Regions from separate parts of the Vreelandella halophytica genome, predicted to be linked through region 1. Evidence: predicted binding sites of a transcription regulator. Region 1 holds the regulator's gene; the other holds the start of a gene.
The links. Region 1 encodes FNR, which switches genes on or off when oxygen is low (the NO sensors DNR and NnrR bind a similar motif). Its sites were predicted from a motif close to TTGATNTANATCAA; they were not measured.
Positions count from the first base shown of each region.

Region 1 (4,398 bases):
ACCCGCTCCCGCCTGGGATGAAGCGCTCGTGCGCCGCTACGATAAAAGCGGGCCGCGCTACACCTCCTACCCCACGGCGCTCGCTTTTCACGAAGCGTTCGGCCCGGAGGATCTTACCGACGCTTTAGCGCGAAGCAACGAGAGCCAAAGGGCGCTGTCGCTCTACGTGCATATCCCGTTTTGCGAGAAGATTTGCTTTTACTGCGCCTGCAACAAGATCGCGACCAAGAATCGCCAGCTGGCCGAGCCCTATCTTTCCCGCCTCGACCGGGAAATGGTGCTGGCCGCGCGCCACGTGGATACCGCGCGTCCGGTGCAGCAGCTTCACTGGGGCGGTGGCACACCGACCTTTTTGACGCTCTCGCAGATGGGCGACCTGATCGACCGGATGGATGCCCGCTTCGGGCTCTCGAATGACCCGGCGCGGGATTACGCCATCGAAATCGACCCGCGCGAGGCGGACGTTCTCACCCTGCGCCATCTTCAGTCGCTGGGGTTCAACCGGCTGAGCCTGGGCGTGCAGGATCTGGACATCGAGGTCCAGAAAGCGATCAACCGCGTCCAGCCCCGCCGGCTCACCGAAACCCTGATGGACGAGGCGCACCGGCTGGGCTTTAGCTCGCTCAACGTGGACCTGATCTATGGGCTGCCGCACCAAACCGAGCAGCGCTTCGCCGATACGCTTGCTCAGATCATCGAGCTCAACCCGGCCAGGTTGTCGCTTTTCAACTACGCCCACCTGCCCACGCGCTTTGCGCCCCAGCGGCGTATTCTCGAAGCTGACCTTCCCGGCGCCGATGAAAAGCTCGCCATTTTGCGCATGAGTATCGAGATGCTGGGCCAGGCAGGCTATGTGCATATCGGCATGGACCACTTCGCCCGCGCCGATGATAGCCTGACGCTCGCCCAGCAAAACGGCACGCTCCAGCGTAACTTCCAGGGGTATTCAAGCCACGCGCAATGCGATTTGATCGGTTTGGGGGTGTCGGCGATTTCCCGGGTCGACGACGTCTACGCGCAGAACCCGGTCACCCTGGATGACTACGCAAAGGCGCTGGATCAGGGTAAACTGGCCACCTGTAAAGGCGTGCGCTTGAACGCCGACGACCTCATTCGCCGCGAGGTGATCGAGCGGCTGATGTGCGATATGCGCCTGGACCTGGCGGCCATTGGCACGCGTTTCGGGATCGATGCCGACACCTACTTCGCCCAGGCGCTGGATAACCTGCGCCAGGCCGAGCGTGACGGGCTGATTACGCGCCAGGACCTGGTATTGAACGTTACGCCGATCGGGCGGCTACTGATCCGCCACCTAGCCATGGCCTTCGATACCTACTTGACAGAGCAGTTCGCCGCGCGTTATTCAAGGATATTATAATATATACTTTGTACCCGGCCATACGAGGAGAAGGTGATGTCCATCACTGCCAGCCAACGCCGCTCGATGCTACAGGCGCCGCGCTGCCAAACCTGTAGCCTGAGTTCGCTCTGTTTACCGCTAGCGCTGCAGCTCGAGGACGTAAGCCAGTTCGACGCCATCATCCGCCGCCGCGCGCCGCTCAAAAAGGGCGAGGCGCTGTTTCATCAAGGCGAGAACTTCTCCAGCGTCTACGCGGTCCGTTCGGGAAGCCTCAAGCAGGTGACCAGCGAAGGCAATGGCGACGACCAGCTCACCAACTTCTACCTGCCAAGCGAGCTGGTCGGCCTCGATGGTATCGACGAGGAATTCTACCCGGGCAGCGCCATTGCGCTCGAAACCACCACGGTATGTGAGATCCCGTTCAAGCATTTGGACAAGCTGTCCGAGGAGCTGCCCGAGCTCAGAGGCCAGCTTTACCGCAGCATGAGCAAGGAGCTTCGCGACGACCGGCGGATGATGCGCCTTTTATCGCGCAAGACCGCCGACCAGCGCCTGGCGGCCTTTCTCACCACGCTTTCTGATCGTTTTCGCCGCCGCGGCTACTCGCCCTATAGCTTCCGCCTCTCCATGGCGCGGGCGGATATCGGCAACTACCTGGGGTTGGCAGTGGAAACGGTCAGCCGGATTTTAAGCCGGCTCCAGCAGCAGCAGGTAGTCGCCGTTTCCGGGCGCGAGGTGAACATTCTGGATATGGCCCGCTTGACCACCCTGGCCGACGAAGAAGTGTCCGCCTGACCCGCCTTTAGCCGACATTGAGCGCCTGAATACGCCCGGCCTTCATTTCTGCTTGTTTGGCTTCCAGGCCCTGGAAGTCGAACAGCGCCCGGTCGGCCAGCTGCGAAGGGGCAACGTTGGTCACCGCTTTGAACATGCTTTCGAGCCGGCCCGGGTACTTTTTATCCCACTCGGCAAGCATCGCCTTGACGTTCTGACGCTGCATGTTCGGCTGGGAGCCGCACAGATTGCAGGGAATGATCGGAAATTCCATGAGCCGGGAGAACTCGGCGATATCCGCCTCCTTGCAGTAGGCCAGCGGGCGAATCACGATATTTCTGCCATCATCGGACAAAAGCTTGGGCGGCATGGCCTTGAGCGTGCCGCCGAAGAACATGTTCAAGAAAAGGGTTTCGAGAATGTCTTCCCGGTGGTGGCCAAGCGCCACCTTGTTGGCGCCGATCTCTTCGGCAAACCCGTAGAGCGAGCCACGGCGTAGCCGCGAGCAAAGCGCGCAGGTCGTCTTGCCCTCCGGGGTTTTCTCCTTCACCACCGAGTAGGTATCACGCTCGAGAATATGGTACTCGACGCCCAGCGCGTCGAGGTAGCGCGGCAGCACGTGCTCGGGGAAGCCGGGCTGTTTCTGGTCGAGATTCACCGCCACCAGCGAAAAATTGACCGGGGCGTTGCGCTGCAGATTGCGCAGGATCTCGAGCATGGTATAGCTGTCCTTGCCCCCGGAGAGGCACACCATCACCCGGTCGCCCTCTTCGATCATCTGATAATCGAGAATGGCGTTTCCGACCTCGCGGCGAAGTCTTTTCTGCAACTTATTGAATTCGCGCTTTTGTTTCACATCGCTTGGCTCGATTGAGCTTGCCGGAGCCGGGGCCTCGGCCACGACGGGCTCGAAATGATCGGGTTGTTGCATGGTATAAGCACTGCCGGTGATGGGTGGTGAAGGCGTTATTCTATCAAGACTCCCGCTGCCACCCAACAAAGCCTTCGAGCGCCTTCAAACCTCGAGCGCGGCGTCGCGCTTGAGCCGCATGTACAAAAGCGCACAGGCGCTGGCCTCGCCCAGAAGCGACGGCCAGGGCAGCGCCAGCCGCGAGTGGCTGAGCGCCTGACTAAAGCTTGCCGCCTGGGGTTCGACCGGCGAGCGCCGGGCCTTGCGCTGATAAAGCCTAGCCACATCGACCTGGGCGTTGGGCAACTCGAAGCCGAGCCGCGCGTTGAAAAGCCGGTTGATCGGTGCCAGCGCCTTGCCAAGCCCCCACCCCACCACCGGGCGGTTGCCGATAAACTCGGCAAGTGCGGCGATGTTTTCCGCCGTCGGGGGGAGCGGCGCAAAGATTCGGTGCTGGGCGATGCAGTGTCGGGCGATGCAGTGTCGGTCAATGGAAGGACGCTGGCGGCGGCGCTTTATTCGGGCCTCGTCCGCCAGGGTAGCGACCCAGGCACTGCGGGTGTACACCTGGCGCTGGTCAAACACCACCGCGGCGATGCTCAGAATCTCGCTATCCTGGGAAAACCTGAACGCCAGCGCCACGAGCTCCTCGCCCAGGTAGGGGTGAAAAAGCCACTCGAAGGCGGAGCCGGCGAAGCGGCGCCGGTCGCTTTCGCGCTTGACGAGCGTGCGCAGCGAGCCGCCCAAAAGCGATGCGTATCGGTCCGTGAAGCGCATACGGCTACGCGTACTCCAGATGATAGCGATGAGTCAGCCGCGACTTGAACTCCTTGACGATATGCAGCGCCTCGCGCAGCAGGTCGCGCTCAAGCGAGGAAAGATGCTGCACCACCACGTGGTTGGTCGAGATGCTCGTCGACGCCTTCGCCTCGGCCAGTTGCTGGCGCAGGCGAAGCTCCGTGAAAAGCGCCAGCGCCTCGCCCAGGTCCTCGGCAAAGCGCTTCTCCAACCGGCCGTCATCTACCAGCGCTTCGAGGCGCTCGAGCGTGCCCACGGCTTCGATACGCCGCTCCAGCGCCATGGTGCGCACGCCGTGAACGATGGGAAAGATGCCGCCCTTTTTGATATCGATGCCGTGCTCGCGCTTTTTAAGCGAACCAAACAGGGTCAGGGGGGTGGAGAAGCTCAGCGCGGCGCGGGCCAGGTAGCTCAACAGCAGCTCGTCGCCGGCGCAGCGATCAAACAGTGCCTGCTGCACGCGCCGGGCAAGCTGCGCGTTGCCGGCCATGGGCTGGGCGTCGAGCAGGATGGCAAGCTTCATCAGGCTGTCGCCGTCGCGCCGCTCGGCCCAGCG
Region 1 covers NZ_OZ309107.1:680,442-684,839, reverse strand. Annotated here, with positions in the region: gene hemN (oxygen-independent coproporphyrinogen III oxidase) at 1-1,378, shown strand, start outside; gene fnr (fumarate/nitrate reduction transcriptional regulator Fnr) at 1,415-2,155, shown strand; gene ttcA (tRNA 2-thiocytidine(32) synthetase TtcA) at 2,163-3,065, opposite strand; gene ACWHXT_RS03215 (DNA polymerase III subunit epsilon) at 3,150-3,821, opposite strand; gene ACWHXT_RS03210 (putative nucleotidyltransferase substrate binding domain-containing protein) at 3,826-4,398, opposite strand, start outside.

Region 2 (4,398 bases), 190 kb from region 1:
GAGGTCGTCGAGCGGCTCCAAAAAGAGCTTACCGCGATTCTTGCCACAGAAGAGATCCAGTCAAGAATCGCCGAGCAGGGTGGCCAGGCCCGGCCATCCGACTCGCCCGAGCAGCTTCAGGAGTGGATGGCTACGCAGAAAAGCGAGCTGGCGCGCTTCATCGAAAGCGCCGGTATCGGTCAGTAATTATCATCAATATCCATTGTGTAAAAAATACATCCTGCTCTTTGGAGCGGGATGTTACGCCCCGATGATAAGAGATAGGCACCATGCGAGTAATAACCAATAGAGATTTTCTTGCAGGATTAATGTGTCTCATCGTATCGGTGCTGGTGCTTTGGCAGGCACAGGACTACAACATGGGGACACTACGCAATATGGGGCCGGGGTATTTACCACGCTTTCTGGGTTTTTCGCTCGGCTTTCTTGGCTTGGCGACCATAGGGTTTTCAGCAAGGACTGCCAGCGAGTTTCCCAATATCAACTATAGAGCGTTGGTTTGTATCACGGTCGCTATCCTGGTGTTTGCTCTTTTGATGAGGCCGGCCGGTGTTTTTATCGCCACGATGGCGCTGGTATTGATATGTGGAGTCAGTGAGAAAGCGTTCAGGCCCGTCAGGCTGATTTTAATCGGCATAACGCTTTGTTTGATGTCGTATGTCGTTTTCATTGTTGGTCTTAATATGCCGATCCGCCTTTTTCCCTGGAGTTTCTAATGGAAATTTTAAATAATTTGGCGCTTGGTATATCCGTTGCTTTTACGCTCGAAAATCTCATGTACTGCGCCCTGGGGGTCACGGTAGGTATGTTCATCGGGGTCATTCCCGGTGTAGGGCACCTGGCGGCAATCTCCATGCTGCTTCCCTTGACCTATTACGTACCGGCCACCACGGCGCTGGTCATGTTGGCGGGTATCTATTATGGCGCCCAATACGGTGGTTCTACAGCGGCCATACTGCTGAACTTGCCCGGCACGCCTTCTTCCTCGGTCGTTTGCCTCGATGGTTACCCCATGGCCAAGCAGGGGCGAGCCGGGGTCGCCTTGTTCATGACCACGATCGCTTCCTTCGTGGGGAGTTTCATTACCGTTATCGTGCTGGCGGCCTTTGCGCCACCGCTTGCGAATTTTGCCGTGGCTTTCAACTCCGCCGACTATTTCGCCATGATGCTTTTGGGGCTCGTAGCCGCCGCTATTCTAGTACAAGGGTCGCCGGCAAAAGGACTAGCCGCCGTGGTGTTCGGGTTGATTCTGGGCGTTGTCGGTACCGATGTGAGTACGGGTATTCAGCGCTATACCTTCGGTTTAACGTTTCTTTATGACGGGCTCAACATCGTCGCGATCGCCATGGGTATTTTCGGGGTAACCGAGGTGATCGCCAACGTAGGTAAAGTCGTTCAGGTTAAAAACGATGAAAAGATTACCTTTCGGTCACTCTTGCCAACCCGGCGCGATATGAAGGAGAGTATTTTCCCCATGTTGCGAGGAACGGGTATCGGAACCGGGATCGGGATACTACCTGGCACGGGTACCTCCATCGGCTCGTTCATTGCCTACGCGTTGGAAAAAAGGATTTCGAAAAATCCGGAAAAGTTTGGGAAGGGGGCAATCGAAGGGATTACCGCCCCTGAAAGTGCCAATAACGCAGCGGCTCAATCGGCGTTTATTCCTACCCTTACGCTGGGGATACCCGGTGACGCGGTGATGGCACTCATGCTGGGTGCTCTTTTGATACACGGTATTACGCCGGGGCCTAACGTGATTTCCGATAGCCCGGATCTTTTCTGGGGGCTGGTCATCAGCTTTTTGATCGGCAACGTACTTCTTTTGATTCTCAATATTCCCATGGTGGGGCTATGGGTAAGGCTTTTAAAAATCCCGTATCCCATTTTATATCCTGCCATCATCCTGTTTATCGTTATTGGTGTGTACAGCATCAACTACTCCGACATGGACATCATGCTGGTCGCACTGTTTGGCGTAATGGGATGCGTCTTCTTGTTACTGGGCTTCGAACCTGCGCCTTTATTATTAGGTTTCATTCTTGGGCCCATGATGGAAGAGAACTTTCGTCGTGCCATGCTGATTAGCCGTGGAGATTTGATGGTCTTTTTGGAAAGACCTGTTAGCGCAACGTTCTTTGCCCTGATAGCGGCCTTTATATGCTGGTCGGTATACTCGGCGGTAAAGAAAAAGAAAATGCCTGTCGAAGAAGGTGCTAAATAAATCATTTAAATAATCAGCTTGCACTGAATGGCGTTTCTTATAGTAAGACGTTGGATGAGAAGGGAGCCGTAACTCGATAGAGGTGGACGGTTAACCCTTAGCCTAAAGTCTAGAAGAATGCTTGTATGATGTATGACAATATGACCTCATGGCTGAACGCAGTTGCCTCAATAGGCGATACACAGGTGATGAGCGTCAATCCTATCACCGCCGGCTATGGTGGCTTACCGCATAAACAAAAAGGGACTCGCAATGAATTTTTCTAAAGAATCGCTCAAGGCTTCTATCGCTGATGGCCTCTTGTCATTTCCTATTACGGACTTCGACTCCGATGGCAAATTTGATGTCGAAAGCTATCGTAAGCGGCTGTTATGGCTGAAAGAGTATGAGGTTTCTGCACTTTTTGTTGCGGGCGGTACCGGTGAGTTTTTCAACTTGACGCTTGACGAGTACCGTCGAGTCGTCGAAGTAGCGGTGGAAACCATCGGTGGCCATGTTCCCATCATCGCCAGTGCCGGTCAGAGCGCCGAGCTTGCTCGCCAGCATGCGAAGATCGCTCAGGACGCCGGTGCCGACGGCATTCTATTGATGCCTCCGTACCTGACCGAGTGCTCACAAGAAGGCATCGTCGATTACGCGGCCAGCGTTTGTAATTCGACCGACTTGGGCGTTATTTACTACAACCGCGCCAATGGCTACCTGAACGTCAATGCCGTCAAGTCGTTGGCAGAGCAGTGTGACAACCTGGTCGGTTTGAAAGATGGCAAGGGCGACATGCAATCGCTCAATATCACGATCAAGACGATCGGTGATCGCTTGGCCTATGTCGGAGGCGTCCCTACCGCCGAGATCATCGCGGAAGCTTACCTGGCTATCGGTGTGAGCACTTACTCCTCGGCGGTCTTCAATTTCGTCCCCGACATGGCCGTCAAGTTTTACAAAGCGCTGCGTCAAGGCGATAGCGACTTTATCAGTAAAGCGACGCGCGAGTTTTTCATTCCCTTTGTGACGCTGCGCGATACCACACCGGGTTACGCCGTTAGCCTGATCAAGGCCGGTGCCGACATCGTAGGCTACCCGGCGGGTAACGTCAGAGCGCCTTTGACCATGCCCAACGATGCGCAGGTAAGCCAGCTCAAAAAGCTGGTCGAGAATGCCAAGTCGCTCTAAAAAACGGGCACGCCTTGCAAGGGGGGCGCCTTTATTTGCGGGCTTCTCTTGCGCTATTGAATAAGTAAAGGTCTACGCGACGATAGACTGATGTAGAGGTGTTTATGCCAACCCATGGTACTCCCACCATTATCGAAATGCGTGTCATCCCGGTCGCGGGTCGCGACAGCATGTTGCTCAATATCGGTGGGGCGCACTCTCCCTACTTTACTCGCAACCTGATCATCCTAAAGGACAGTGCCGGTAATGTGGGTGTGGGCGAAGCACCGGGGGGAGATACGATCCAGCAGTCGCTCGAGCAGTCCAGAGAGCGTGTGATTGGCCAGTCGATTGGCAAGCTGCGCTCAGTGGTCGCCTCTTTGAACAGTGCCGGTCAGAGCGCGGACTTCGAGGATTTCGGCAAAGGCTCCTGGACGTTCGAGCTGCGCGTCAATGCGGTGGCCGCCCTTGAAGCGGCCCTGCTCGATTTGCTCGGCAAGTTTTTGGACGTACCCGTCGCCGAGCTTTTGGGAAATGGCAAACAGCGCGACAGCGTGGACGTGCTGGGTTATCTCTTCTTTATTGGCGATGGACATGCCACGCCGCTGGATTTCAGGCGCGGTACTGAAGGCGTGAGTCACGATTGGTATCGCCAGCGCGACGAAGCGGCAATGACGCCGCAGCGTATCGTCGAACTGGCCGAGGCCGCTCACGACCGCTACGGCTTCAAGGACTTCAAGCTCAAGGGCGGGGCGCTACCTGGCGAGCAGGAGATCGAAGCCGTGACGGCGCTTCATAACGCGTTTCCCGACGCGCGAACCACGATTGACCCCAATGGCGCCTGGTCCTTGCAGCAGGCTATTGCGCTTTGCAAGGACCTTCATGGCGTCATTGCGTATGCAGAAGACCCCTGTGGCGCGGAGCAGGGCTTTTCGGGACGCGAGATTTTGGCGGAATTCCGCCATGCCACCGGGTTGCCCGTTGCGACCAACATGGTCGCCACTAACTGGCGTGAAATGGCGCAC
Region 2 covers NZ_OZ309107.1:869,721-874,118, forward strand. Annotated here, with positions in the region: gene ACWHXT_RS04070 (Bug family tripartite tricarboxylate transporter substrate binding protein) at 1-186, shown strand, start outside; gene ACWHXT_RS04075 (tripartite tricarboxylate transporter TctB family protein) at 270-716, shown strand; gene ACWHXT_RS04080 (tripartite tricarboxylate transporter permease) at 716-2,224, shown strand; gene kdgD (5-dehydro-4-deoxyglucarate dehydratase) at 2,477-3,394, shown strand; gene ACWHXT_RS04090 (enolase C-terminal domain-like protein) at 3,499-4,398, shown strand, end outside.
Region 2: kdgD (5-dehydro-4-deoxyglucarate dehydratase) is a predicted target of FNR. The motif match lies at 2,350-2,363, and genes of this name have one in related genera.